4 regions of the Paenibacillus sp. BR1-192 genome follow, and region 1 is predicted to be linked to each of the others. Evidence: predicted binding sites of a transcription regulator. Region 1 holds the regulator's gene; each other region holds the start of a gene.
What was found. Region 1 encodes Rex, which represses fermentation and respiration genes when NADH is low (regulators of the CRP and FNR family bind a similar motif). Its sites were predicted from a motif close to TTGTGAAATATTTCACAA; they were not measured.

Region 1 (7,772 bases):
TCACGACAGTCAGCATGATAGGTACAATGCGCAGTTTCATGAAGTTCCTCCTTCAATTTTCGATATGAAATTTTGTATAGCAATTGCAGCACAATAATACATATAACAACGATATATGGTGAGGCATGTAATTGATCTGCTCAATTCGTACAAGTACGAGTATATCACATCTTATATACTTTTTCATGCTTGTCTGTGAAAATATTTAGAACAGTTTTACCAATTTATTTCTGTATACGCTTACATATTTATGTGCCAAAGAGGCATCCCTATGAGGGGACGCCTTTTCATTTGTTTTCTTATTGATTAGGAAGAATAATATCATTTCCGATGGCGTTTCCGTCTTGAAAACGATAGAATCTGTAGCCGCGCTGACCGTTGTTTTCATATTGCAGCTGCCAGGCATACTCGCCTTCATACATTCCCGGCAGCAATCGCTTGATGACCGCACCCGGCATTTCGTTACGGATCTGGTCCCGCATCACGGCCTCTGACATGCCCGTATTCAATAACACGGACTGAACGGCATCTGTCCCTTCAACAGGAACGTTATCGTCCGTAAACTTCACCCAGACCATGCGGTCTTGATTGTCTTTATCTTTCCCGCTGACCACCCAATAGTTATTGTCCTCGCCCCATACCGATTTATAGGTCTTGTCGGACGAGACCAATTGGCCATGCTGTTTCGCTGCAAGGATCGCCATTCTTTCTTCATTCCACGTATCTTTCATAACATAGGAATAATAGAGCTGTAGGCCAAGCAATAATAGCAGGACGCCGGACACACTCAGCAATATCCACTTCGTTTTTTTCTTCAAATCCGTCTTCCTCGCTCCCCTTGATTATTCCCTAGAGGGTTGTAAGACGCTCAAATGCACGCTGCGCTTCCCGGCGGATGCGTTCCTCGTCGAGAGTAAGGCTCGCGCCATTCTTCACCACCTGCTTGCCGTCAACCCATACATGCTCTACATCCTTCGCGCTGGCAGAGTAGATCGCGTGAGAAATATAGTCGGTCCGTGGAAGGAAATGCGCCTGATCCGTATTCAATGCGATCATATCGGCTTTCATCCCAACCGCGAGCATACCGATATCCTCAAGGAAAGCGGACTTGGCTCCGTATACCGTGCCCATTCGGAGCGCATCGGAGGCCGGAATGGCCGTCGGATCCCCGCTTACTCCTTTATGGATCAGGGCAGCCAGCCGCATCTCTTCGAACATATCCAGGTTATTGTTGCTAGCAGGTCCGTCGGTACCGAGCGACACCGTTACGCCGGCTTTCAGCAGCGCAGGTACGCGGGCGACTCCGCTGGCAAGCTTCAAATTGCTTCCGGGATTATGCGATACGGCTACTTGATGCTTGGCCAAGACTTCGATTTCCTCATCGGTCAGATGAACGGCATGCGCAAGGAGCGTAGGACGGGAGAACATGCCCAGCTTCTCCAAATGGGCAACGGGGCGAAGCCCGTAGTCCTTAACATTCTGAGCCACTTCCGTTTCCGTTTCGGACATATGGGTATGCAAAGGCAGGTTCAAGTCATGGGATGCTTGAACGAATTTTTCGATGAAATCCGGCGGGCAGGTATAAGGCGCGTGCGGCGAGATCATCGTCGTAATTCTGCCGCCAGCCTTGCCATGCCAATCCTTCGCGAATGCCACCGCCTCATCCAGCTTCTGCTGCTGTACCTCGGGCGGGCATAAACCGATTACGCCGCGCGTCAGGACGCCGCGCATTCCCGAGTCCTGGACAACCTTCGCGACCTGATCCATATGGTCATACATATCCACAAACGTCGTGGTTCCGCCTTTGATCATCTCCAGCACGGAGAGCGATGTGCCCCAATATACGTCGTCTGACGTGAATTTGGCTTCCATCGGCCACATTTTTTCCTGAAGCCATACCTGCAGCGCCAGATCGTCCCCATAGCCGCGAAGAAGCGACATGGCGGCATGTCCATGCGTGTTCACCAATCCGGGCAGGAAGAACAGATGGGTTCCGTCGATAATCTCTGTTCCCTCTTCCACGACGGGCTCCTCCTCGCCCAGGTACGTGATCCGGTCGTTCTCAACCACCAGGTATCCGCGAAGCACGGATTGGCCTTCCTCCAGTACTGCAAACGTTCCGTTCTTAACCATCCACTTCGTTGTTGTCATGTGCTGCATCCTCCTTGCCGTTATCCAAATAATAGGCCAAACTTTGCAAATCCGTTGTAAAATCAGCCGTATGAATCCGGATATGGGCTGGGGCTTTCAGGATGGTTGGCGCAAAGTTCAGAATCGCCTCGATCCCTGAGGCGATAAGCTGATTCGCGACGTTCTGCGCTTCGAAATCCGGAACGGTAATAATCCCGATTCGAATGCCGTGCTCATGAACCGTCTTCTCCAGCTCTTCCATCGGCTGTACGACCAAATTGTTAATTTTCATACCAACTTTGGGAGAATACGAATCGAAAATCGCCACAATCTTCATATTATCCTTCAGGAATGCATTGTAATTCGATAATGCATGTCCAAGATTACCGGCCCCGACCAGTGCGACATTGATCTTCTGGTCCAGCTTCAGAATCTGGCGAATCTTCTCGATCAGATAAGAAACATCATATCCGATCCCTTTCCGTCCAAAATCACCGAAATACGCCAGGTCCTTACGAATTTGAGCAGGATTGAGGTCCAGCTTCTGTCCCAGCTCCTGGGAGGAAACCGTGGAAACCTCCCTCTTCTGAAGCTCATTCAAATAGCGCAAGTATACAGGTAATCTGCGGACCACGGCTTCCGAAATTTTTTCCGATTTCATGCATGCTCCCCCTAATAATAGGTTAATAACTACATCTTTTTTGTTGATCGTGCTTGGTTTCACTTTATTCCGCTTGGTTTCCCGCGCTTGCCTCTTCCTGCAGCCATTCCGAAATTCGGGGAACGATCCCCTCTGTCGGCATATGCTCCATTTTCGGCCCCGGCAAGGAATATAAGAAATACTTCCCGTAATAGGATTCAATGACCCGGGTATCGTACACGATCACGATCCCTTTATCTTGTGCTGTTCGCACCAGACGCCCAAACCCCTGTTTGAAACGAATGACCGCTTGCGGAACCGAAAGCTTCATGAAGGGATTCTTCTTCTGCTGCTGCAGCAGTTCGCTCTTGGCCTCGACCAAGGGATGATTCGGCGGCTGGAACGGCAGCCGGACGATGGCAAGACAAGTCAGCGCCTCGCCCGGGATGTCTACCCCTTCCCAGAAGGAGCTGGTGCCCAGCAGCACGGAAGCGCTGCTGTCCTGAAATCTTCGGATTAACTTGGTACGGCTGGTTCCGTCCATACCTTGTCCCAATACCGTGATGTCGCTTGATGCCAGCGCTTCTTTCAACGGCTCGTGCACCTGGCGCAGCATCCGGTAGGAAGTGAACAGGACGAGCATGCGGCCATGCGTAGCGACGGCCGTATCGGCCAAAGACTTCACGAGCGTATTCACAAAGAGTGCATCCCCGACCGATCCCTTCACGCTCGGAAAATCGCGCGGCACGACAAGAAGGGCTTGTTCCCTGTAATTAAACGGGGACGGGAGCTGAACCGTGTTCAGGTTCCCCGCTTCAGCCGCTTCCTGAAGACCCAGGTTTTCGATCATGAACTGAAACGATTTGTCCACCGACAAGGTCGCCGATGTCAGAATCACGCTTTGTTTCTTGTCAAAAAACAATTCCTTCAGATGAGCGCTCACGTCGACGGGCACGGCATACAACTGCAGCGATTTGCTGCGGAAATTGCCGTTCGCCTCCATCCAGTATACCGTGCCCTCATCGTTCAGGGCCATGAAGGAGCGCAGGTCTTCGCGATGCGAGGCCAGGTCCTTAAATAGGCCCGATAGGTCGGTTAACAGGCTGTCCGCGCTGTAGTCATCCAAATCTTCCTTCATTTCGGCGATCAGCTTATCGCCCTTGCGCACGACATCGCCCAGCGTCAGATGAATTTGATGCTCCAGTTCGGCCATCGAATCCCAATCCTTCGGCTTCTTAAGCGGGGACAGGCGGAGCGAGAATTGGCCGGCATCTCCCGGAGAAGCGTCTCCGCGTTCCGGAAGCAGTCCGAACAATTGATCGCTGAGCCGATCCCAGTTCTCTTTTGCAGTAATGAGGTCCGGATACAAACGGTCGATGACGGAAGACCATTCGACTGCCTTCTCGTGCGGCGAAGCTTGCAGCAGCTGGCGCAGAGCCGGGAGCTGCCCGCTTCGGCTGTCTTTGTACATGCGGGTCAAGGTATGGACCACCGAAAAATACTTCATCTGCAAGCCAAGGTGCTTGCCGGCGACATCCTCAAGATGATGCGCTTCGTCGATGACGAGGCGCTCATAGCTTGGCAGCAGCTGATGATTCGCCTTCACGTCGGTGAACAGCTTCGAATGGTTCGTAATGACGACATCCGCGATGCCTGCTTCATGCTTGGCCCTGTGATAGTAGCATTTGCGGAACCAAGGACAGGCGCGTCCGAGGCAAGAATCCGAATCGCTGGAGATGGTCTCCCAGAAATCCCCTCCGCGTCCGCCAAGGTTTAGCTCTTCATCATCCCCGTTCTCCGTCTGGGTCAGCCAGACCAGCATCTGGGCCGCCGTGATTACGTCTTCCTTCGGGGAATGAAAATCTCTTCTATTTATTTTATGTTCAAATTTTCTCAAACACAAATAATGTCCCCTGCCCTTGAAAATGGCCGCCTTAAAAGGAAAAGGAACAACCTGGGTGAGCAGGGGAATATCCCGGTCACGCAGCTGTTCTTGAAGGTTGATCGTATGCGTGCTCACCATAACCTTCTGTTCCTGCTTCACGCTTTGATAGATCGACGGCAGCAAATATCCAAGGGATTTGCCGGTTCCCGTGCCCGCTTCGATCAATAGATGTTTATTGTCATCCAGCGCCTGCATCACTTCCTGGAACATCATGTCCTGGGCATCCCTGCTCTCGTAATGAGGCAGCGTTTCCTTCAGGCGTTCACGAACATCGTTCATGTATTGCTCGAAGCTTACATCGGCCAAGGGGTTGGGCTCCGTCTCATCCCTGACAGGTGCTATATCGTTCCAATCATCCACCGCCAAGGCAAACTGGCGGTAGTACGTATGGGTGTCTCCCACTTGTACGGCTCGGTGCTCCCTGTCGGAACGAATGCCGTCAAAGAACCAGGCCAAATCGCTGTCCTCGTCGGCAAACAGGTCGCTTAAACGCTGAATGGTGAGCAGCGGAAGCTCGTCGATCTCCTCCAAACATTTCAGCAGCGCATAGGCTGTGGCAAGCGCATCGCTGTCCGCCTGGTGCGGACGGTCATGCTCCAGGCCGAAATGAGAGGACACCATCCCGAGCTGGTAGGACGGGAGCGAGGGAAAGCATATTTTTAAGAAGTGCATCGTATCTAGAATACGGCCGCTGAACGGTAAATAGCCGCAGCGATCGAGCGCGTTTTGCAAAAAGTTAAAATCAAAAGCGACGTTATGTCCAACCAATACGACATCGTCGAGCATGGGCACAAGCTCCATCATCATTTCTTCCAATGACGGAGCATCCGCTACATCACTGTCGGAAATGCCGGTCAAACCGGTAATAAAAGGAGGGATCGGAATCCCGGGATTGACATAGGTGCCGTATACGCGGGATATGCTTCGATCCTCTTCGATGATGGCCAGTCCAACCTGAATGATTTCATCTGCAGACTGGTTGCCCGTGGTTTCAAAATCCAATACGGCAAATTTCATTTCGATAAAATCCCTTTCCTCCAGACTAATTAACAGCATACCAGAAGTTGCGGGTTTTGAACATTCCGGGTAAAAAATCCCCTGGCTTTCTGTACCGCTCCCGTACGCAAAAAGCGATGCCAAAGTCTCAAGGTGAGCTCTGGCATCGCTTCTTGTTGTGGCTTGATTTCTACAGCAAAGAGATCAATTGGCTGCCGTACTGGAGCTCACCGCGATTCTGCTTGCAGACCTCCAGGTTGATCATGGGGTCGGGAAGCGTCGGATCGCTATGAATTGCCAGCGCAAAATGTTCCTCGGCCTTTGCTTGCTGTCCATTCAACACCTCGATGCATCCAAGCGCATTGTAGATCATCGCCCGAAGCTTTCTGTTGTCAGCCAGGGGCAGGATGGAGATCAGTACGTCGGATGCTTGGGCGGTTTGCCCCAAATACAGATGGGACATGGCAATGTACAACTTGATCAGAAGGCTGTCCGGAAATACCGCAGCGGCTGCCTCAAACTGCTGTATGGCCGGCTGGAACATCAACAGCTTGTAGTAACCTTGACCGCGAACGAACGCATCCAGCTGCAATTCAGGCGCTTCGGTCGGCGGAAAAACCGGAGGTGACGCTGCACTCTCGCGGAAGATGGCCATTTTTTCTTCAAAATGCAGCCACTCCTCGATAATGCCCTCGCTCATGCTTTTGAGCATGTTCCAGTTTTGTACCAGCGCCTGTTTTTGGGGACCTTGAGCAGAAGGGTAATGCTTCACAATTTCATCTAACATGTTGTTCATTTCGGCGAATACATGTTGAAACATAGCTGCATCCCACCCTTAGCGGAAAAATGAGATCAGTGCGTCGACCTGAACTCATTTTCTGTAGAAGACGGTCTTTTCATCCCTTTAGGGTCCCGACACATTTTGGTTCTTCAGAGAATGGCGGCGTGAACTTCGCGATACTCCGTCGTAACCGGCTTATTCGATTCGTCGACGATCACGACCGTCGGGGTGTGATGGTCGTATTCCTCTTTGGACATCATGGCATAAGAAATGATAATGACGTTGTCGCCGGGCTGTACGAGCCGTGCGGCTGCCCCATTCAAGCAGATGACGCCGCTGCCGCGCTCGCCTTTGATTACGTACGTTTCCAGACGGGCGCCGTTGTTATTGTTCACGATTTGAACTTTTTCATTCTCCAGAAGGTCTGCAGCCTCCATTAGATCCTCATCAATGGTAATGCTGCCCACATAGTTCAGATTGGCTTCCGTCACCGTTGCGCGGTGGATTTTGGATTTCATCATCGTTCTAAACATGGGATCCCCCTACTTTTGGTTGAAGTAATGCATTGTCAATGAGACGGGTGCGGCCAAAACGCACGGCCAGCGCCATGATGACGGGTCTGTCTTCATCCACAATGCGGTATGAATCTTCCACGGGCGCAAGCTCCGGGAAGGTGAGCAATTCCGCGTAATCGATATCAGCGAGCGGAGAACGGCATATATAATCCCGAAGATGAGCGCGGATCTCTCCTGCCGTCGTCGCTTGTCCCTGCCGGATTGCCTCCTGAGCCGTCCGCAGCGAGCCCGACAGCACAAGAGCCTGTTCCCGCTCTTCCGGCTTCAGATACACGTTCCGCGAGCTTAGGGCAAGGCCGTCGGATTCGCGAATGATCGGACATGGCACGATGGTCACATCCATATTCAAATCCCGTACCATTTGTTCTATGACGGCCACCTGCTGCGCATCCTTCATCCCGAAGAAGGCATAGTCGGGCTTTACGATATTGAACAATTTATTCACAACCGTGGTGACACCGTCAAAATGTCCGGGGCGGGAGGCCCCGCACAACAATGACGTAATTTCAGCTACGGCAATTTTGGTTTTGGTCGGCTGAGGATACATTTCCTCTACCGCGGGAATGAATACCACGTCCACCCCTTCGGATTCCGCCAACGCCAGGTCACGCGCTTCATCCCGTGGGTAAGTTTCATAATCCTCGCCCGGTCCGAACTGAATCGGATTGACAAAGATGCTGATGACCACCGTGCCTGACATTTCCC
Region 2 (7,772 bases), 1.4 Mb from region 1:
GCCAAGCATTTCTTTGTTTTCTTCCTTGAGCAGATGTCTTGATTTGCCCATGTATTTCAGCCAGTCGCTGAGCGGCACCTGTTTTTTCTTCGCTTCAGGATCGTACGTAATATTCGTTTCTCCCTGCTCCACTTCATACAGCGGGAAGAAGTTTGAATTCACGGCCGCGCGGACGATGTTCTCCCCATCCTTGTCGCTCGATTTCCAGTTCAGCGGGCATGTGATCAGCAGCTTGCCGTAGACGGTACCTACATTCTGAGCGTACCACTGCGCTTTCGCCGCCTTTTTCACAAGATCCTGCGGGAATGCTTCCGTCCCCGTGAATACATATGGAATATGTGCCGCCGCCATCATTTGCACCGTATCTTTATGATGGAACGCTTTGCCCTGCTGCTGTTTGCCGACTCCGGACGTACTGGTCATATGCCCTAATGGCGTAGAATACGAAAGCTGTGCACCGGTGTTCATGTAGCCTTCATTATCATATTCCAGAATAATCAGGTTATGGCCCCGCAGCGCCGTCCCGATGGCCGAGCCCATCCCGATGTCCATGCCGCCGTCGCCGGTCACCATCACAAAAGTGAAATCCTCAGGAACTTCGATTTCCCCGCGGCGTTTCTTCTCAAGGAACGCTTCTACCGTGCCGGATAAAGTAGCCGGTCCGTTCTGGAACAAATTATGAATAAAGCTCTGCTTATGCGAGTTATACGGATAACCCGTTGTTGTGATATAGGCGCAGCCGGTATGGAATAACGTAACGACATGGCCTTCAATCCCTTTGAAAAAGAGCTCCAGCGCCGGGAAAATACCGCAGCCCGGGCAAGCTCCGTGACCGGAAGCAAACCGTTTCGGTTTCGCGGCAAGCGCACGCATCGGCGGTACTTTAACGGCTAGTTTACTTGTCCCTTCATCCACCTTTACGGTGATCAGGCCAGATTTAAAGCTGTCTCCATTCATCGGGGCAATGACCGGCTCCAGCCTTTGCTCCTCAGCTCCCGGTGTTTGGCCGTAATAATCAAACGGCGCTTTGGCATAACCGAGCTCCATGGCCTCGATCGTCGAGGCAAAAAAGGCTTCCGCGTCATCCGCGTAATAGTCTTTCCCGCCAAGACCAAATATGCGGGACAGCACAATAGGCTGCGGACCACGGATTTCCTGGAGGGCCGCTTTGACCTCATGGGTCAGATTGGCCCCGTGTGCGCCGTAAGAATCGGCACGTTCGCCAACCAGCAGTGCTTTGACACCTATAAGCGCTTCGCGGATTTCTTTTGCCGGGAACGGCCGGAGAATATTCGGGCTGATTATGCCCGCTTTAATTCCTTTCGCCCGCAGCCGATCCACGACGTCTTTGGAGGATTCGGCCGCCGAATTGAGCAGGAATAAAGCCACCTCTGCATCTTCCATGCGATACAGATCAAGCGGCGAATAGGATCTTCCGGATACAGCTGCGTATTCCTTTGCCACTTCCTTGAACACCTCGCCCGCACGATACATGGCGTTTGACTGTTGGAAGTGGTTGTTCATCAAATCGTCGCCGTTCATGTAAGCCCCAACAACGATCGGGTTGTTCTCGTCCAGCACATGTGGATATTCAGGCGCCTGTTCCCCTACAAATCCCTGAACGGTTTCCCGGTTCGTAAATATGTGTACCCGGCGTTTCTGGTGCGATGTAAAAAATCCGTCATAAGCTACAATGACCGGCAGGCGTACGTCTTCATGTTCAGCGATTCGCAGCGCCATGATATTCATGTCATACACTGCCTGCGGTGAACGGGCGCTCAAAATCACCCAGCCGGTGTTCAGGCCGTAGTAAAGATCCGAATGGTCACCGCGAATATCCAGCGGTCCGCTGACTGCACGCGTCACCAGATTCATGACCATCGGGAAACGTGTGCCCGCTTGCACAGGAAGCTGTTCGATCATATACAGGAAACCATTCGCGCTGGTAGCATTGAATACCCGTGCTCCGGCTGCGGCCGCACCGTAGCAAATCCCCGCCGATCCATGTTCGCCGTCAGCTGGAATGAGCTTGATGTCATGTTCGCCGCGTGTACGCATCATGTCAAGATATTGGGCGATTTCCGTAGAAGGCGTAATCGGAAAATAACCCATCATGTGATAGTTAATCTGGGCAGCCGCCATGGCAGCCATTTCGTTGCCCGATTCGAAGACTTCCGTTTGAGCAGCCGCCAGCTTGTTCTCCGTTGTTTCTTGAATTTGCATATTCATGATCGGACTCCCTCCGCGGTTAAATAGGGAAAAATTTGCGGCACACGGTGCTGCTCCGCATAATGCGGCTCTTCTAACATGGCAGCCAAAGCGGTGGTCGGACAAGCTTCGATACACTTCAAGCAGCCTTTGCAATACTGATAATCGATACCTTTCATAAACATCTGCATATTCCCGCGCTTATCCGGCTTCGTCTCCCACACGATGCAGAAATCCGGACATACCGTATCGCAGGCGGCACAGTGAATGCAGTCCTCGATCTTGTACTCTGGCAAATATCCCTGCCGAGAGCCGCTAAGATCCTTCAGGACACTGTTCGCCGTAACGTTCAGAATCCCGCCCAGCTCCTGCGTTTCATATCCAAGAATCGGCTGCGGCCTTGCGAAAGCGATTCGGTCTATAAGCTCTGATCCGTTTCCCAAGGAAAGGAACCGGACTTCGTTATATCCTCTGTCAAAGGTCCTCACATTCGCTTCCACGAGGTGGGGCAGCTTTTTCTCAAATGTTGTGCGGATCACCTGCCGCATATCGTCCGGGTTCAGGAAGCTGCAAATCCGGAACAATGCCCCCAGCATGGCCGTATTCACTTTGGTTTTTTCCTCAACGGAAATGTTCAGCGCATCAACGACGGCCAGCGTTCCCTGGGTCATGTTCAGATCAACGGCCACTTCGGACAGCGCTCGCGCCGTATTCACAAGCACCGTTCCATCAGGCCGTAATCCGCTTATGACATCGATCGTCTTATACAATGCTTCATGAAATACGCCGACGACATGCGGCTGCTCAATGGGACTGTGATCGCGGATTTCCACCTCGGAATCGCAGAACCTTACGAAACTCTTCACCGGCGACCCTTTTTTCTCCGAACCATAGCTGGAAAAATTCGAGCCGTTAAGTCCGGAGCCGGTAACCCCGGCTTCGGCCAGCATTTTTCCGGCCAGATTGGCGCCAAGCCCGCCGATGGATTCGAGACGGATCTCGAAAAATCCCAGTTCATTCTTTTGAGGTAAAATCGACATGTTCTCTCCTCATTTCTTCTTAGGTCATTAATTCCAGTTTAAAAGAAGAAACGGACCGGGTTTGTGATTAAACTCACTACTCAAGAAATTGTGATTCCAATCACTATGTCGGTTGTGGGAGCGAAGTATACTGTCTTCAACAGTCCAATTGCGAGGCAATCTTATACTGACCTTACGACAAATAATCACGAAATTGGAGGAGAAATTATGAATAACAACGCCCAAGAGACCTTACAGCATCAGCCGTCCATGTTCTGCTTTCAATGTCAGGAAGCATCCAAAGGAACAGGCTGCACCATTGTCGGCGTATGCGGCAAACCGCATGATGTGGCAAACCTGCAGGATTTGCTGATTTATCTGCTGAAAGGCATCTCTTTTCTCAGTCTGGATGTCCGGCTGCCGGAGGTGCTTGAACAGCGCGTATCGCTGTTTATGATGGACTCCTTGTTTGCAACGATTACGAACGCCAACTTTGACCGCGAGGTGTTTGTGGGAAGAATCCGGGAAGCGATCGAGCTCCGCGGCGAGGTGCGCACCTATTATAACGAACAATATCCGGAAGGAACCGCCAATCTCCCTGATGCTGCCGTCTGGCAAGCGGATAACGAAGCTGCTTTTGATGAAAAAGCACGTACGGTGGGTGTCCTCTCGACCCGCAATGAAGACATCCGCTCGCTGCGCGAATTGATTACGTACGGCTTGAAGGGGATGGCTGCTTATACGTACCACGCGCTGCATCTGGAGAAGGATGATCACGAATTAAACCGTTTTATGCGCCGTGCGCTTGCCGCCACGCTTGACGACAGCCTGGAAGTGCAGGATCTGGTCGCTTTGACGATGGAAACCGGGAAATACGGCGTAAACGCCATGGCGATGCTGGATGAAGCGAACACCTCGGTTTACGGAAATCCGGAAATTACGAAGGTCAATATCGGGGTAAGCAACCGGCCCGGCATTCTCATCAGCGGCCATGATCTGAAGGATTTGGAGGAGCTGCTGAAGCAGACGGAAGGAACCGGCGTGGACGTGTACACGCACAGTGAAATGCTGCCTGCCCACTATTATCCGGCATTCAAGAAATATGAGCATTTTGTAGGCAATTACGGGAATGCGTGGTGGAAGCAGAATAGCGAATTTGCAGCCTTTAACGGACCGATATTAATGACGACCAACTGTATCGTTCCGCCGAAAGACAGTTATAAGGACCGTATCTATACAACAGGCAACACGGGGTTTCCGGGTGTCCGCCATATTCCAGAAGGAACAGACGGTGCTCCCAAAGACTTCTCCCTACTAATCGAGCAAGCGAAAGGATGCCCCGCTCCAACGGAGCTTGAAACGGGTGAGATCATCGGCGGCTTCGCTCATGCCGCTGTGATGAATGTGGCCGATCAAGTCGTCGATGCCGTGAAATCCGGGGCGATCCGCCGCTTCTTCGTCATGGCCGGCTGCGATGGACGGATGAAATCCCGCAGCTATTACACCGATTTTGCGGCTGAACTTCCAAAAGACACGGTCATTCTAACGGCAGGCTGTGCCAAATACAAATACAATAAACTGGATCTAGGCGAAATCGGCGGCATTCCGCGGGTACTGGACGCTGGTCAATGCAATGATTCTTACTCCCTCGTCGTGATTGCATTGAGGCTGAAGGAAGTATTCGGCCTTGAGGATATTAATGATTTGCCGATTTCCTATAACATTGCCTGGTATGAGCAAAAAGCGGTGATCGTGCTGCTTGCCCTGCTGTATCTTGGCGTTAAAAATATTCATCTGGGCCCTACGCTCCCCGCATTCCTGTCGCCTAACGTTGCCAAAGTCCTCGTGGAAAACTTCGGTATCGGCGGCATTACCAATGTGGAAGATGACATGAACATGTTCCTTGGTGCCTAAAAAAGAATGCCCTCACCGGGGCATTCTTTTTCTTAAATTCAGTAATTGTGTAGGATGAGTGCACATCAGCCGCGTTGAACAGATAGCATACTTCTCAATCGACTTCCCGTGAAAATGCTGCTCACTAGCAGTACGAATCCGCCAAACAGATAGGGCAAGTTAAAGTGGACTTCAAACAAAATACCTGCCAGCATCGGTCCAAATATCGTACCGAGACTCGTATAAGCGTTATTCATCCCTGCAACAAATCCCTGTTCATCCCCGGCCACTCTGGACAGCAGCGTATTGATCGTGGGACGCAATATATTATTGAACGTAAAGAACAACATCGTAACTACCATGACATAGTAGAAATGGCCGGAGAATAATAAGAATACAAGGGATACTGCGGATAACAATAGCATGGCAACGATGATTCGTTTTTCTCCGAATCGTCGTGTGATCCGGTCGGTGAACAGCAGTTGGTTCAACGTGCCGATGAGCGAACATACGGTAAGCAGTATAGCGATTTGACGCGTCGTGAATCCGTAGACTTGTACGACAAAAAGCGGGAAAATCGCTTCAAAATGCGTTAAACCGAAGGTCATGGCGAACACAATGAGCAACAGGACAAAATAGCGAGACCGAACCGAAAGCACGATTTGCCGGAATACATTTTCCCTCTTCTCCTTCACTTGACGACGCATCCGGTGAAGGTCCGCCGACAGCGATTCAGGCAATCCCCATAGACTGCAAACCATGGCCAGCAGCCCTACGCATGCGGATACATAGAAGGGCATCTTAATGCCCCATTCCGCAAGCAATCCGCCGACACCCGGACCAATAATAAACCCGGATGTCATCGACGCACCTAACCATGACATGGCCTTGCTGCGCTGCTCATCTGCTGTAATGTCGGCAATATAAGCAATAATGGACGGGATTAAGGCTGCTGAGCCTACTCCGCCAATTAACCGTGATACGAATAATAAAGTTAGATCGCCCGCGAACGCTGCGAGCAAGTTGGAGATCCGTTCGCTCTAAACTGCTCAAGAAGTTCCGGTATGATTGGTATGACAAGACCCATACTAAGATTAGCGAGAAACATGTTGAGCAGTAGTAATGGAAACGCTGACTTCTTTAACATTTAGGACCACCTATATCGAATGGATAAAAACCATGAATCGGAAACTGAATAACAGTCCCCCCTCAATCTGCATTTGTATATGTTAGCATGCGGCTATCTATAATAAAAATATGAAAAACATATACGGGATGAATCTTTTTGATATACATGGAGGATGCTCCTGTATAATTCGACCGACATATCAAGTCCAGAAAATCGTTTTTTGAAAAGTATCTACATTAAAAGAGAACGCCTCTGAAGTTGATGGGGCGTTCTCTCGATTCATGGATTCATGTGATGATCCGGCACTAAATTGGCTCAGTTTTGACAAAAGAATACTACCTGTCGCATCTCATCTATTCCTTTGCGAACCATCAATATTAGGCACTCCACATGGGACGAATACTTACTATTGATAGAAGGTTTTCCCTCGATCTTTCCTCGATCTTTCTTCGAAAAAAACCTGATAAATAAAAAAGGGCATAGGTTATGCAAGCAATGATCTGCTTGGCAACTCATGCCCTTTCTAATTAAATTAGCCGCCTCCACTCAACAAGCAAATCCTTCACGTCTCGCTATTTTTCAATTTACATCATCAATGTAACCCCTTAATTCTTACCGCCATAGCCCTTATAAGTAGCGTACACTGCATCTGCATATTGATCTGCCAGAATCGGACGGCCATAAGAATCCGTAGCTCCCGGATACCAATTATCTCCACCGTTGTAGTGTAATAATCCGTTGTAGATATTTCCAAACTTCGTAATCTTCTCATTTAAAATCAACGCGCCCAGATATACCTGATCTTGTTCACTGCTATGATTATACGCACGGCCAAATTTTGAGCTGAATTGAGATAAATACGCATTGCGTGTGTTTGGTTCTACCTGCATTAAACCGTCGCCGGCCGATGGATTACCCGGTAAACCTGCTCCAAAGCTGCTTTCCTTTTTGATAACGGCACTTAGCAATAAAGCAAAATCTCCGTCTTTCCCATAGGCATTGTCCGCATTCATAACATATGTCCATATATGGCTTGGAACCTCGGCAGGCTTTGTTACTGTAGGAGGAGGTGAACCCGTATAAATTTTGACCGATGACATTTTGTCATTGATCGTGTTGCCAACCCAGGAAGAATCTGAAGTGAAGGTCCACTTGGTTCCTCCAAAATTATCATTCTCATATACTTCAACCGTCCAACCGCTTGGAACCTTAAGGGACGACATCCAGTCGTTCGGAATTCCGTTTGCGTTCAACTGAGACAGTGTATAATTGCCTATCCCGAGTGTCACTGCTTTTCCTCCATAGTTTATATCTGCATAGAATGTTACTCCGTTCGTTGCCGGTGGTGTGGTTGGTGGCGTAGTTCCGCCGCTACCGCCTTTCTGCCATAAAGCAGGGACATTGGACGGTTCCCAACCTACTTGAGAAGTATGTGCCTGAAGACAGGTATAAGTGCTTCCACTATAGGTTACTGTGTCATTTACTGCATATGCCGTATTTGGAGCCCATGCCCCTCTAGCAGC
Region 3 (7,772 bases), 2.5 Mb from region 1:
GACCATTATCGGCTCGCTGAAGGTGTTCGGACAAATTTACGTGATGACGCAAGGGGGGCCTTCTGGAAGCACCAAGGTGCTCGTCTACAACATCTGGGAACGAGCCTTTAAGCTGTTCGAGTTCGGATATGCTTCTGCGCTGGCTTATGTGCTGTTTGTCATCACCCTGCTGCTTACGCTGGCACAATGGCAGATGAGAAAAAGGTGGGTTCTGAATGAAAGCTAGTCTATTTGCTAAAAGGGGCAACCCGGCAGGCGGGAACCTGTTCCATTATCTGCTGCTGCTTGCCGTTTCGGTGGTCATGATGACCCCGTTCGTGTGGATGGTCTCTACATCGCTCAAACAGCCGGCTGATGTGTTTGTTTTTCCGCCGCAGCTGATTCCGTCGCCGATACGATGGGCGAATTATGCGGAAGTGCTGGAGACGATCCCGTTCCATCTGTTTTATGGCAACAGCGTATATATCGCCCTTCTGGTTACCGTGGGCACCGTGCTTTTCTCTTCCATGGCGGGGTATTCGTTCGCACGAATTCCTTTTTGGGGGAGAAGCCTGGTGTTTCTGCTGCTGCTGAGCACGATGATGATTCCGAACGAGGTCATTGCCATTCCGATGTTTCTGTTTATGCGTGAGCTGGGTTGGATCAATACGCATTTACCGCTGATTATTTTGCCTATATTCGGCGCTGGCGGTGTGTTCGGGGTGTTTGTGATGCGGCAATTTTTTCTGGGGATTCCGAAGGAACTGGAGGAGGCAGCGATGATCGACGGCTGCTCGCGGCTGCGGATTTATTCCACAATCATGTTGCCGTTAGCAAAACCCGCGATCGCCACGCTGATCATTTTCACGTTTTTGACGAGCTGGAACGATTTTTTTGATCCGCTGATCTTTATTAATGACCGTAAGCTGATGACCTTGCCGCTGGGATTATCGCTGTTTACCGACGAGTCGGGAACATCCTGGCATTTGCTGATGAGCGCTTCGGTTATGGCGACATTACCACTGCTCATTGTGTTTTTCTTTGCGCAGAAGCAGTTTGTCGAAGGGGTATCCATGACGGGTCTCAAGGAATAGGGTAAATAACGCTTAAAAGGAGGAGTGAAAAGAGATGGACAGCAGGACAAGGATCATGGAGGCGGACGTGGTAGTTATAGGTGCAGGGCCGGCGGGCATTGCCGCCGCCATTGCTGCCGGCAGGCAGGGGGCAAGCGTCATCTTGATTGAACGGTACGGATTTGTCGGCGGGATGTCTACGGCTGCCGGAGTTTATCCTTGGATGACGTTTCATACGCAGCAAGGGGAACGGGTCATCGGCGGCATTGCACAGGAAATTGTGGAGCGCCTGATGGAGCGCGGGGGCTCGCCCGGCCATCTTCGCGATACCGTCGGTTTCGTGCATACGCTGACGCCGTACCATCCAGAGATTTATAAGGTGCTTGCCGTCGAAATGCTGCGCGAAGCGGGGGTGAAGCTCGTCTCACACAGCTTCGTTGACGAAGTCGGACGTGAAGGCCAATACATCCAGTCCGTGACCCTTACTGGAAAATCGGGGCGAATCAAGGTGGACGGGAAGATGTTCGTCGATGCGTCCGGGGATGCGGATGTCGCTTATCTGGCGGGAGCGCCGACGCTTCAGGGGCGCGAAAGCGACGGGCTGTCGCAGCCGATGACGATGAAATTCCGTATGCGGGGTGTTGACGTGGACGCGATTCGGAAGGCGATGCTTGCTGATCGCGACAACTTTTATCACAAGACGCCGTTTGCCGAACTAGAGATGGAGCGTATTCCGCTCACGGGGGTTTCCGGCTTTTATAGGGAGTGGAAGGCTGCCGAGGTCCCGATCAACCGCGATCAGGTTCTGTTGTTTATCGGACCGGAGAAGGATGAGGTGCTGATTAACTGTACGCGGGTACAAGGCTTAAGCGCGACCGATGTCGAGGAACTGACTTTGGCGGAGGAGGAAGGGCGCAAGCAGGTGCTGATGATGGCGGAATTTTTGAAATCGCGGGTGCCCGGATTTGCCGAGGCCTCCATTTCTTCGGTTGCCCCCCAGATCGGAATTAGGGAGTCGCGCCGAATCGACGGTCTGTATCGGTTAACGATGGAGGACGTGGTGACGGGACGACATTTTGAGGACGGCATTGCGAGGAGCGGTTATCCGGTTGACTTACATGATCCGTCAGGCAAAGGGATCATGGAGGCTACCATCGAGAATGACGGTTCCTACAGCATTCCTTACCGCTGCCTGGTGGCCCGAGGGCCAGTAAATCTGCTCGCGGCAGGGCGCTGCATTTCCACCACGCATGAAGCACTGGCGACCACGCGCTTGACGCCAAGCTGCATGGCTACGGGAGAAGCGGCGGGCACGGCGGCGGCCCTGGCCTGCAAGGCGGGAATCACTGCGGCGGAAGTCGATACATCGCAGCTCAGGGAGATGCTGCACGCCCAAGGGGCGATTGTGTGAAGAGACGCGGGCTAGCCGTTGATTCAGACGAAGAATTCCAAGAGTGTTTGATGATTCAGAAGTTACGAATTGTCTAGAAAATCTATGTAATCGCCATCACCTGTGTTCCGGATTTTTCAATATAGGGTGACTACCCTCCATACATTCAATTAAAAAGCGACCGTGACCGGTCGCTTTTTGTGTGCCAGCTCAATACAATTCGGAAACAAGGGTTGCTGCATATTTATGGCTGAGCGAGCTTCGCGTCAGTCGTGCGGGACATTTCGTCAAGCGGACAAAAAATTTTTCGAAGAAGACGGGTCACCTTTCGTTGTTCAATGAATTTTCATTCTCTTTGTGCTTTTAATCACAAGCCGTGGAGCATGAGGATGCTAGTTTAGAGATGTAAATAGAATCGAACTTCATCTTTATATATTGAAACAAAACAGAGGTGATGAACATGAGTGAACTCATTAATAACCGTGAGGAAGGAATTTCTGCTCATCGAACGGCCCGTATCCATTTGCTCAAGGAAATCATTAAAGAGCTGCACCATGGAAAAAGCGTGGAGGAAGTGAAGTCAAAATTTAATCAAGCTGTAGGCGAAATATCGGTTGATGAAATTTCGGAACTGGAACAAGTACTGATGCAGGAGGAAGGAATACCTGTAACCGAAGTACAACGACTGTGCAGCGTGCATGCTGCGGTATTCAAAGGTTCCATCCAAGACATTCACAGAGCTCATCAACCTGAAGAGCAGCCGGGACATCCTGTGTTTACGTTTAAGAGGGAGAACCAAGAAATCGATCGACTGGCAAATTTCACAATCGCGCTGCATCTGGATCAATTTCTGAAGGATCAAGGGGAGGCCAATCGCCTCAAATTGCTGGAGGATTTCAGTCTCCTCTATGATGTAGACAAACACTACAGCCGCAAAGAGAATTTGATCTTTCCTTTTCTCGAGAAATACGGAATTTATGGACCGACCAAGGTCATGTGGGCAGTCGATGACGGTATCCGAATGGGAATAAAAGAAGTGAAAGCCAAACTCACTGATTTTGAGGGCAATGCGCAGAGCGTAGTGGACCTTGCCAAACGCGTCTTAAATGAAGTAACAGAAATGATCTATAAAGAGGAACATATTTTATTGCCAATGGCTCTGGAGAAGTTGACGGAAGATGAATGGCTTCAAATTGCTGCCCAAAGCGAAGAAGTCGGTTATTGCTTGGTTGCGCCGGATCAACCATGGATTCCTGAAAGGGCAGCTGAACCTGGCGCAGATCAGGGATTGGGGTCTTCTCCGCTGCAAGAAGGTTACATCCGGATGAGTACAGGCATTTTATCGGTCAAACAGATGGAATCCATCTTAAATCATTTACCGGTCGACCTAACCTTTATTGATGAACATGATATCGTTCGATATTTTTCACAGGGCAAAGAACGAATCTTCGTTCGTACCAAAGCGGTGATCGGCCGAAGTGTTCAGAACTGCCATCCTCCGCAAAGCGTTCATGTCGTCAATCAGCTGCTCGCTGATTTCAAAGCAGGTGTCAAAGATGCAGAAGATTTCTGGATCCCGGTTAAAGATAAATTTGTCTACATTCGTTATTTTGCCGTAAGGGATGAAGAAGGAAACTACTTAGGCACGCTGGAATTCACTCAAAACATTAAGCCGATCCAGGAGCTCACCGGTCAAAAGCGGATCCTCTCACCGTAAGTTTCGTATGTTCAATTTAGTCAAAATGCGATCCGGCGAACTGTGGTTTCTAACAGCCACGCTTCGCCATCATACATACTAAAAGGGGCTGTCTCAAAAGTCATCGTAAATGACGGAGACAAGGCCTCTTTTTCATCTAGCCAAACAAAAAGAAACGGCTCTTTGATACAATAGAGGTATCACCACGGCACAGCTTAAGCAGTCGAAAGTGGAGTTAGCTGGATTAAAGGACTGTTCAAATCATTTTAGAAAGGCGCTAAATCATGAACGGGATATCTTATCGAAAATCCGTGGCATGGGGCAAAGCACTTGGTAGTTTATTGTTTGTGCTGGCCTGCCTGTTTCTGCTGTACGCGGCCTTTATTATGGATACTTCCTTTATTCGTAAGTTTTTTTGTATCACATCAGCCATAATAGGGATTCCGTTTTTTGGAGGTTATCTATATGTCAGCTTGCCAAAGGCGCTGAAATCAGACACGCAGCTGTTGATCTACGATCAAAATTCCATTTCAGATGGAACGCGGACCATGGCCTGGACGGAGATTACAAGTGTCAGCTATAGCGGCCCTTCCATTCGGAAGTGGCTGCTTCCGAAATTTCCTGTGCTGATTTTTCACTTGAACAACAGAGAGATCTGGACTGTGAATACGTATTATTTGTTGACCGATACCGAAATTCAGTCTGTCATGAAGCGCCTGCGAGGGTTGATCAGCCGTAACGGAAAGAAAACGAAATAGATCTGATCGAATCAGACCAAGAGAGCATCCTTTCGGTGCTCTTTTTTTGTTTTTCAAACAGACCGTCTTACACCAAGCATCTTCCAAATCAACCCAGCGATGTCTGATTCTGAACTTTGCGCAGTACTAGAATCTCCTCTATAATAATAGGCTAATCTTAAACTGCGTCAGGAGGAAACAATGGACTTTATCAAAAATCAACTAGACGGATATGGCATGAGCGAACAAACCATTGGATATCTCTCGAATATGATCATGGTCGTTTTTATCGCGGTGGTCTCCATACTGGCCAATTTTATTACCAAAAAAATCGTGCTGAAGACGATTATTCATATCGTCAACAACAATCGGTACACATGGGACAATATCATCGTGGAGAAAAAAGTGTTCCACAAGCTGTCGCATCTTGTGCCGGCAATCATTATTTATTTTTCGGCGTCCATCTTTCCGGCGTACCAAATTCTGATTGAAAAAGCGGCCATGACGTACATGATTATCGTCACCATCACGGTGTTGAATGCGCTGCTTAATGCTTTTGATGACATTTATCGTTCATTTGAAGTTTCCAAGATCCGACCGATTAAGGGATACATTCAGGTGGTGAAAATCGTTCTGTTCATCATCGGAGGCATTGTAGTGATCTCGAACCTCATCGGGCAGAATCCGTTGATCATTCTCAGCGGGCTTGGTGCTCTATCGGCCGTTCTTATGCTGGTGTTCAAGGACTCCATACTGGGCTTGGTGGCAGGCGTTCAATTATCATCGAATGATATGGTGCGCGTCGGCGATTGGATTGAAATGCCGAAATACAATGCGGACGGCGACGTCATCGACATTACGTTGAATACGGTAAAAGTGATGAATTTCGATAAAACGATCACGATGATTCCCAGCTATGCCCTCATCTCGGACTCGTTCAAGAACTGGAGAGGCATGCAGGTATCCGGCGGCCGAAGAATTAAGCGAAGCTTCTATGTCGATACGAGCAGCATCTGTTTTTGCACCAAGGAAATGATCGAGGAATTTCAGAAGATACACTACCTTACCGATTATGTCACGACAAGACTACATGAGATTAACGCATACAACATCGAGAATCAGATCAATACGGAAAGCAACGTGAACGGCAGACAGCTTACGAATGTGGGCGTGTTTAGGGAATATATCCATCAATACCTGCGGAATCATCCGAAAATCCATAAGGATATGACGCTGATTGTCAGGCAGTTAGCGCCGGGAGATAACGGACTGCCCTTGGAAATCTATGCGTTCAGCAATGATACCAACTGGGGCGTGTATGAATCGATTCAAGCGGATATCTTTGACCATATCTTTGCCGTTGCGCCGACCTTCGGGCTTCGTGCCTTCCAAAATCCAACCGGCCATGATATCGTCCATCTCAAAGAAAGCCCGGAATATTCCCGGGGATATTGAGAACGATTCCGGGGGTAGTTCAACGAGTTACAAGGATTTCACGCGGGAGGAGATTGGCTATCCGTTGTAGAAGCAATGGTAGAACGAGGCTATCGCTCAATCGAGCGCCATTGGTCGGGGACGATGCCCTCTCGCTCGAACTCGACATTGCCAGCACAGGAAAGGAGTGTCTACCATTGAACATCAACAATCCGATCATACCCGGCTGGTATGCAGATCCCGAAGCCAGAACGTATGAGGGAAAGCACTGGATTTATGCAACGCGGTCCTTCACGGAATATACGATGCAGATGAATTTGGACGCATTCAGTTCCGACGATCTGATCCATTGGGAGAAACACGAAGGCATTATCGAAATGGCGGATTTCCCATGGATATGGAGGGCGGTTTGGGCACCGACCCATATCGAGCACCAAGGGAAATATTATCTCGTGTTTGCATCGAACGATATCCAATCGGACGAGGAAACCGGCGGCCTGGAGATTGCCGTTGCGGACCGTCCGGAGGGGCCGTACAGAGGCTACTTAGGGAAGCCGCTCGTGGATAAGTTCATTCATCAGGCACAGCCGATCGATGCGCATCTATTCAAGGACGAAGATGGAACGATCTATCTGTATTATGGCGGATGGGGGCATTGCAACGTTGCGCGGATGAATGAAGAGATGACGGGATTCGTTCCATTGGCCGACGACGGCAATGAAATTTTCCGTTCCATTACGCCGGAGGGATACGTGGAAGGTCCTTGTATGATTAAGAAGGACGGACTTTATTATCTGATGTGGTCCATGGGCGGATGGACGAATGGAACCTATCGCGTAGCCTATGGCGTAAGCGACAGCCCGCTCGGTCCATTCAAGAATGAAGGCACGATTCTGGAGCGGCAGGAGCCGATTGCCGAAGGACCCGGCCACCATGGCTACTTGCATTTGCAGGAGAAAGATGAATGGCTTATCGTGTACCACCGCCGAATCATTGGGGACACCGAGCCGGGCCATCGCCAGTTATGCATAGATCGAATGCGGATCGGCAACGGCAAGATTGAGCCGGTCATCATGACTTGACTTAGGGGAATCAATGGTGAAAAAGCGACCCGTGCAGTCGGTCGCTTTTTTGCGTCTTCGTGAGGGTTAGGTGTCAGGAAAATACCGGAAATAATCCGTATGCTATAATCTAGTTATATCTTATTTCTTATGACCATGGCAGGAGGAAAGAACCCGAAATGGCGATATTGAAGAATGACTGGGCGACATATTTAGAGCAGGAGTTCACGAAGCCATACTACTTACAGCTGCGGGAATTTCTTATAGAGGAATATCGGACGAAGACCATTTTTCCCGATAAATACGATATTTTTAACGCGCTGCACTATACGCCGCTGGCCGACACCAGGGTGGTCATTTTGGGCCAGGATCCTTATCATGGACCGGGTCAGGCCCACGGCC
Region 4 (7,772 bases), 3.3 Mb from region 1:
AGCGCCCATCCGAGCGAGCCCCACAGCCGGAACGAGCCGAACTTTTGCTGAGTTCCATCAATATAGGTCAGAATCAGCGAATTCGTTTGCGAGAACATCGGCGTCTGGAAAAAATAAAAGAAAATCATCGTCATGTATATCATTGCATAGGTATTCGCCTGAAAAACAAGCTGAACCAGCAGCAGCGTACCGGTCATCATGATCAGCAGCACGCGTTTGATGTTGGCCGCCCGGTCACTCCAGAATCCCCAGAACGGATTGGCGAAGATGGACACAAATGGCGCAATCGCCATCAGGCTGCCGATTTCGATTTTGCTCATGCCGATATCTTGCAAATACAACTGGAAGAAACCGGTGAAGATGACCATGGTTCCGTAAATGAAGAAGTTGAACAGCTTGAGCGATGTCAGCGAAGGTTGAGCATTGTCCATATTCCGCAAGTAGGTCATTCCTTTCAAACCGAATACAATCCATAATCGCGGTATAAGAAAAAAGCCGCTTTCCTTTCAATGTATCACGCATTGAAAAGGGATACAAACCATCTTTTAAATGATTTTCCATTATTCTGGATATTAACCTATAAACTGAATCCGATTTTTTATAACTTGAAGAAAGGCTGGTGGAGCATATGAGCGTTCACTCCCAAGATGTTCGTCTGCCATCGGGTCAAGTGACGGGCATCGCCCTTGCTGGAGGAGCCTCCCGGAGAATGGGGAGAAACAAGGCGCTGCTGCCCATGGAGGGGATGAGTTTGATTGAACGGACGGTCCACGCGCTGGACAAAGTCAGCGGAAGGGTGATCCTGTCTGCCAATGACCCGGAACCTTATCATTTCCTCGGCTTGGAATGCGTCCCCGACCTTTATGTCGGACAAGGTCCGATGGCGGGCCTTCACGCCGCCCTGAAGTCTTCCCGGAGCACATGGAATCTGGTCGCAGCTTGCGATATGCCTTATATCCACGAGCGGTTTCTCCAGGGGCTGCTGGATCTGGCGAACAAGCAGGACACGGCTGAGGCCGTAATCCCGGTCGTGGAAGGAAGGATGCACCCGCTGCTGGCAGCGTATCGCAGAGAGACCGCGGAAAGCCTTGAGCGCAGGCTGATCCGGGGGCAGCTCCGCATGGTGGAGTGGGTGCAGGAGCTGAATGCCGTCTTTTCGAATGAGGAGGAATTAGCGGAGGTTACCGGCCTTGATCCGCGCCGAATCTTATTTAACATGAACACGCCCATGGATTACGAGGCCGCAGGCGGTCTGCTGAATACGGAAGAATGATCGGTCCCCTGCACGCATCCTATAAAAATAGCCCCGCCATTCGAATGTGAAGTGCCCCCCTTAGAATAGACATTGGAAAACCCCCTTGGTTATTCCGATAAATTCTAAGGGGTGCATTTTTTATGGCAAAGAAAGGTCAAAAGTATAAATCATATTCAGATGAAGTGAAAAAAGAGGCGATTCGCCTTCATGTTGAGGAAAAGTGGACATATAGGCGAATTACCGAGCACTTTGAGATTCAAGATAAAGATCGTGTAAAAAAGTGGATGCGAAAGTATCGGGAATTAGGTGAGTTTGGATTATTGGATCAGCGAGGAAGACGAGAAGAATATTTGGATCAAGATCGCTATGTCCAAAAGCTAAAAAGGGAGAATGAAATGCTAAAAAAGTGCTTGGAAATCTGGATGAAGGAGGTAAGAAAGAAAGCTTCGCCATGATCGAACAAGCAGCAAAATCAGGGCAAGTAGCTGAACTGTGCCAGTTCATTGGTGTTTCTAGAAGTGGCTATTACGCCTATTTAAAGCGTAAAGAGAACGACCGGGATGCCGAAGACAAACGGCTGATCCGCAGAGTATACAAACGCTACGAAGGAAAGTATGGTTACCGACAAATCCAACTGTTCCTGTGGCAGGATCACGGTGTGTGGATGAATCACAAAAAGGTGCTACGTCTCATGCAAGAACTTGGGCTCCAAGCTAGCATTCGCAAGAAGCGCCAATTCAACATGGTATACAAGGCCGCGGAGCGTGTGGCGGAGAATCTGCTTAAGCGTAACTTTACGGCGGAGAGACCAAACCAAAAATGGGTAACGGATATAACCCAATACCGGGTGGGTGAGCGTTGGCTGTATCTCTCGGCGGTAAAAGACTTATTCAACAACGAGATTGTGGCCTACCAGCTCAGCGAGCGTAACGACAATGAATTGGTTCTGCAGACGTTCGCCAAAGCGTTTGCTAAGCAAAAAGACGTGACCGGATTGGTCGTTCACAGCGACCAAGGGTTCCAGTACACGTCTCATGCCTATCACGACATGCTGCCAAAGGTTAGCGCCCAAATCAGCATGTCTCGCCGGGGCAATTGCCTAGACAACGCCTCCATGGAGAGCTTCTTCTCGCATCTCAAAACGGAAGGGCTCTATCCTTATGATATCCGAAATCTAGCGGAGGCACAAAGCCGAATTGAGAAATACATACGATTTTATAATCGAAGACGACCACAGCGCAAATTAAATAAACTGACGCCGGTAGAGTACCGACGCCAGTTTACAGCCTAGGTGTTTTTTCAATGTCCACTAAATGGGGTCTTGACCAAATGCTTGGCGGGGCTTTCTAGTATATAAAGGCGGTTTGCTTCGGTTATGCTGATTCTGCTCTCATGCGCTGAGCAGAAGCTCATCCGCCGATCTGCGACATGCGCCGGGCCGTAGGAGTATGGCTTTGGGCCTTTTTCTCCAGCGCGAGCGCCATTTCATGGTTCAGCGGCTTGGCGCCGAGCGCTTTGCGGAACAGGTTCGCCACCGCCGAAGGGTCATCGATGACGCGGCGCACGTTAAATTCGTCCGACCAATATAGGCAAGCCTTGATATGGCCGTCGGCCGTCAGCCTGAGCCGGTTGCAGGAATCGCAGAAATGATCGCTGACCGGATGGATCAAACCGAACGTTCCCGTTGCTCCAACCACCTTCATATTGCGCGAAGGACCGTTGCCGGAAGGGCCCTGCTCTTCTTGAATGGCCCAGCCGGCCTCTTGGCACACTTCGGCTACCCGGCTCAGCGGCAGGTACGAATCCCGCCAGGTATCGGATGCTTGGCCGATCGGCATGTATTCAATAAAGCGGACATGAAGGGGACGATCAAGGGTCAGGGCGATAAAGTCGCGAATCTCGTCCTCATTGAAGCCCTTCATTAACACCATGTTCAGCTTGATCGGATTCAGGCCGGCTTCATAGGCGGCTTCAATGCCTTCCAGCACTTTATGCACCCGGCCGCCGCGCGTGATGCGAGCGTAACGCTCTTCCTGGAGCGAATCCAGGCTGATGTTGATGCGGGTGAGTCCCGCTTCCTTCAGCAAGCGGGCCTTGGATGGGAGCATGATCCCGTTGGTGGTAAGGGATATATCTTGAATTCCTTCAATGGAAGCAATCTGATGGACCAAGGTTTCCAGATCCTTGCGCACAAGCGGCTCGCCGCCGGTAAGGCGTACTTTGGAGACGCCCATGGGGGCCAGAACGCGCATGATCGCGGCGATCTCTTCATAGCTCATTATCTGATCGTGAGGTTGGAATTCCATCCCTTCTTCCGGCATACAATATACACAACGAAGATTGCACCGATCCGTCACCGAGATTCGAATATAATCATGGACACGACCGAAGGAATCTTTAAGCGGTTCGATCATGGAAATCCCCCTTTTACTAGCGTGCATGGTCACATTGTAGCCATTCCCCGAACAGGAGTCAATGCATTGTAAGGGTCATGTCAGCCGGACAAGCCGCACGCATAAGTTCAAGGATTTGTGAGAAGCATCACAGAAAACGCTTTCTAAATCCTGTATATTGAACCTGTGGACCAAAGCTTTCTCCCCTTGAAAGCGAGTAGTGACATTCTAGATTTCCGAAAGTTTCCTGGTTTTTCCGAAATTTTCGGAAATCATTTCAAACTGCTTTCATTAGACGTTCATCTAAGATATACTGTCAAGGATATCACATCCAACAAGATAGGTTACCAATAGGAGGTTCGATATGGCGATATCACCTGTTCAAACTTTGGAGGTGCCTGACGTCTGTCACAGGTGGCTTGAAAACCGGGGGACGGTCTACGAGCTGCTGATTGATTTTTTGGGCAATTGGCCCAGCTTGTCTATGATTGCGGAATGGAGCCGCGGGAGCGGAATTAGCAAGGCGGCGGAGTGTTCGAAGGCCGGTACGGACCTGATGAAATATTTATGCGGACGCTCGCCTGAGGAATTGGTTCGGATTTGCGAATATGAGAGGGCGGAATACCGCCGGCTGCTTCAGCAGTCCAAACCTCGCCAGGCCGCGGAATCCCATTATACGAAGGATGGATGCGCTCAGGATTTGGCCGAGTGTTATGCATCCGCCGGTGTTGCCTTTAATAAACTGCATGGCGAAGCGGACGATCATATAGCCATTGAACTGGAATTCATGACGCTGCTTCATGACCGTATGCTGAACAATACGTATTGTGAAGATAGCATGTTGCAATTAATGGAGGTACAAGAGAAGTTTCTGGAGGAGCATCTGTTGTCATGGGTGCCATCCCTCTGCAAGGATTTGAAGGGGTCCACGCAAAGTCCGCTATACCAGTCGTTATTCAGCCTGTTGGAGGAATTCCTCGCGCAGGATCTGAACATGCTGAAGACCTGGAAGCATTCCAAGGAAGCCATGCTGGTGCATTAGCGCCAGAATCATATCATCATCAGACACAACAACGCCCCGGTCTCCTTGAATCAGGAGGGCCGGGGCGTTTGGTGTTCTAATTAATCTTCGATTCTTTTCTTGCTGAACTTCATCAGGAACTCGTATACGATCGGTACAACCACGAGCGTCAGCAGCGTGGAACTGATCAGACCGCCGATAACCGTGATGCCGAGTCCTTTCGAGATAATGCCTGCGCTGCTCTCCCAGCCGAATACGAGAGGCAGGAGCGCGCCGATGGTTGCCAGTGCCGTCATCAGAATAGGACGAAGACGGGTAGCGCCGGCTTCGAGCAGGGCTTCGCGCGTGCTCATTCCTTCGCGTTCCATATGGATCACGCGGTCGATCAACACGATCGCGTTCGTCACCACGATACCGATCAGCATGAGCACGCCCATCAGTGCAGACACGTTCAGTGTTTCGCCCGTGACGAGCAAGCCTATGATAGCGCCGATGACAATGAACGGCAGCGAGAACAGGATGGCGAATGGAGCGAGTCCCCCGCCAAACGTAACCACGAGTACAAAGTATACGATAGCGATGGCCGCCAGCATGGCGAGCCCGAGCTGCCCGAAGGTTTCGTTAATTTGCTCGGTGACGCCTCCGAATTGGACGGACACGCCGTCTGGAAGCTCAAGCTTGTTCACTTCGGTCTCCAGGTTGGTCGAAGCCGAGCCTACGTCGCTGGACAGGATGTCGGCTGTGACACTCACAACCATTTTACCGTCGATGCGCGTAATGGAATCCGGCGTGGTTCCTTTTTCCACCTTGGCCACATCCTTGATCGGCACTTCGATGCCGAGCGGAGAGGTCACGGTTTCGTTCTCGATTTCCTTAATGCTCTTATAGGTTTTGCTGTCCGCTTCAATGTAAACATTGTAGGTTTTGTCTTCAATCTTGACTTCGGTCAAGACCGGACGTTCCCGTACCGGGGCCAGCTTCATGGCCAGCTGTCCGGCCGTCAGGCCCAGTGAGCTGAGCTTCTCTTGATCGGCTACCAGCGTGTACTGCTCAAACGCTTCGGACAAGCTGGTTTCCGCATTTTCAAACGTCGCGGTATCCTTGTTCGCAAGCTCTGCGATTTGATCGGCCACCGGCTTGATCTGCTCCAGCGAGTCGCCGAAGACGTTCACCGTCAGCTGGCTGCCGCCAAAGCCGCCGGCTGCCATGTCCATATTGGACCAAGTGCCGTCCGGCACTTCCTTGGCAAGATCTTCGATGAGCGTCTTTTTGACGTCTTCGAAGTTTTTCGTGTCCGGATCATACATAACGTAGAACAATCCTGAATTGGCGGAGCCCATGCCCAGCGGATTGCTTCCGCCGATGGAGTATTGCATCGATTGCACGCCTGGTTGATCCAGGATCAGCTTCTCGGCTTTTAAGGCTCGATCCTCAACATCCTCCAGCATTACGCCAGGCTCAGGTGAATAGGTGACCATCGCGTATTTGTCTTCCTGTTCCGGAATAAAGCTTACGCCCAGGTACTTGGTCAAGAATAAGCTTCCGACGAGCAGCACGATGGCAGCTAGGAAAGTAATCGCTTTGTGGTTCAAGGTCCATTTCAAGATGGAGCGATAGCCGCGGGCCAAGGCACCCGGCTTCTCTTCATGATCATGTGTGTTCTTCAAGCCTTTGCGGAACAGGCTGTGCGCCATGGCAGGTACGAGCGTAATCGCCACGACCAGGGAAGCAAGCAGGGCAAAGACCATCGTCAATGCAAACGGCATGAACAGCTCTCCTACCATGCCGCTGACCAATGTAAGCGGCAGGAATACCGCGATGGTCACGATGGTGGAGGACATGATCGGCACAAACATTTCGCGCGTAGCGGCGCTGATGAGCTCTCGGCCCTTCAATTTCTCGGTCGAGAGGGACATGCGCCGGTAAATATTCTCGATAACCACGATGGAGTCATCGACAACCCGGCCGATGGCAACGGTCATGGCACCGAGCGACATCATGTTCAGGGTGATATCCATTTGCTTCAGGCACAGAACCGCAATCAGCAAGGACAGCGGAATCGAAATGATCGAAATAATCGTCGAACGGATGTTGCGCAGGAAGACCATAATGATCAGAACGGCGAACAACGCACCGAATAATGCCTTGGAAAGCATCGTATGGACAGAGTCCTCAATCGGCTTGCCTTGGTCCAGCATGATCGTCAGATCCATGCCAGGATACAGGCCTCTCAATTCTTCAGCCTTGTCTTTGACCTGGTTCACGACGTCAACCGTGTTGGCATCGTTTGCTTTTACGATTTGAATACCGATCGATTCCTTCCCGTTGGTGCGGGAGATGGATTCCGAGGAGCCGATCACTTCAATATTGGCAATCTCGCTCAGTTTGACGGTTGGAATGCCGGTTGGCATACCAGGAGCGCCATTTTGTCCGCCAGCGCCGGCACCGGCAGCGGCTTCAGCGCCAGCACCAGGCACGGTTTGCTGACCGGCCCCTGCAGCATCGCCAGGCGGCTGCTGCTGCTGGCCTGCACCGGCATTCGGAGCACCGGCGCCGGCAGACGCATCCGCCCCGCCGCCACCTGGAATGACCGGAATGGCGATATTCTTCAGATCGTCGATGCCGATGATGCCGCCATCAACGGCAACGGCTTTTTGGGACTTTTCCATCTCGAACATGCCGAGCGGAGCGTACAGCGCCGAACCTTGCACGATACCTTTGACGGTATCCTCGGTCAGGCCAAGCTCGCTCATTTTGTCCTGGTTAAACTTAAGCTGTACCTCATTCACGAATTGACCGGCTACCTGGATGGAAGCAACCCCGTCCAAATCCTCCAGCTCGGGAACGATGTCATTCTCCGTGATGCGAGTCAATTCATCCAATTCCATGTTGTCTTTGTTAGCAATGCTTAACGAGACAACCGGCATGGAGCTCATGCTGAATTTGGATATGGTAGGTTTCTGGGCGTCGTCAGGCAGCTTTACCTCGTTGATGGCTTCGCGAACAGCCGCCGTAGCGTTGTCCAGATCACTACCATAATCAAATTCAACCATGACATTCGCTGCATTCTCCATGGAAGTGGAGGTTACGGTTTTGACGCCGT

Region 2: the regulator Rex is predicted to act here: its motif matches at 3,310-3,327, upstream of hcp (hydroxylamine reductase).
Region 3: the regulator Rex is predicted to act here: its motif matches at 2,798-2,815, upstream of P0X86_RS01180 (DUF438 domain-containing protein).
Region 4: the regulator Rex is predicted to act here: its motif matches at 3,785-3,802, upstream of P0X86_RS30645 (TorD/DmsD family molecular chaperone).

What each region holds. Positions count from the first base shown of each region.
Region 1 covers NZ_CP120718.1:2,742,943-2,750,714, reverse strand. The annotation lists gene P0X86_RS12260 (hypothetical protein) at 1-40, opposite strand, end outside; gene P0X86_RS12255 (cell wall elongation regulator TseB-like domain-containing protein) at 300-818, opposite strand; gene P0X86_RS12250 (amidohydrolase) at 850-2,151, opposite strand; gene P0X86_RS12245 (redox-sensing transcriptional repressor Rex) at 2,126-2,791, opposite strand; gene dinG (ATP-dependent DNA helicase DinG) at 2,856-5,732, opposite strand; gene P0X86_RS12235 (hypothetical protein) at 5,902-6,531, opposite strand; gene panD (aspartate 1-decarboxylase) at 6,642-7,025, opposite strand; gene panC (pantoate--beta-alanine ligase) at 7,018-7,772, opposite strand, start outside.
Region 2 covers NZ_CP120718.1:1,315,991-1,323,762, reverse strand. The annotation lists gene P0X86_RS05605 (thiamine pyrophosphate-dependent enzyme) at 1-2,229, opposite strand, end outside; gene P0X86_RS05600 (2-oxoacid:acceptor oxidoreductase family protein) at 2,226-3,248, opposite strand; gene hcp (hydroxylamine reductase) at 3,456-5,141, shown strand; gene P0X86_RS05590 (MFS transporter) at 5,207-6,142, opposite strand; gene P0X86_RS05585 (carbohydrate-binding protein) at 6,855-7,772, opposite strand, start outside.
Region 3 covers NZ_CP120718.1:248,263-256,034, forward strand. The annotation lists gene P0X86_RS01165 (carbohydrate ABC transporter permease) at 1-226, shown strand, start outside; gene P0X86_RS01170 (carbohydrate ABC transporter permease) at 216-1,073, shown strand; gene P0X86_RS01175 (FAD-dependent oxidoreductase) at 1,108-2,463, shown strand; gene P0X86_RS01180 (DUF438 domain-containing protein) at 2,903-4,159, shown strand; gene P0X86_RS01185 (DUF5381 family protein) at 4,423-4,896, shown strand; gene P0X86_RS01190 (mechanosensitive ion channel family protein) at 5,077-6,330, shown strand; gene P0X86_RS01195 (glycoside hydrolase family 43 protein) at 6,507-7,391, shown strand; gene P0X86_RS01200 (uracil-DNA glycosylase) at 7,550-7,772, shown strand, end outside.
Region 4 covers NZ_CP120718.1:6,658,630-6,666,401, reverse strand. The annotation lists partial or broken gene P0X86_RS30670 (MFS transporter) at 1-449, opposite strand, end outside; gene mobA (molybdenum cofactor guanylyltransferase) at 629-1,273, shown strand; gene P0X86_RS30660 (helix-turn-helix domain-containing protein) at 1,396-1,710, shown strand; gene P0X86_RS30655 (IS3 family transposase) at 1,707-2,546, shown strand; gene moaA (GTP 3',8-cyclase MoaA) at 2,665-3,669, opposite strand; gene P0X86_RS30645 (TorD/DmsD family molecular chaperone) at 4,013-4,690, shown strand; gene P0X86_RS30640 (efflux RND transporter permease subunit) at 4,771-7,772, opposite strand, start outside.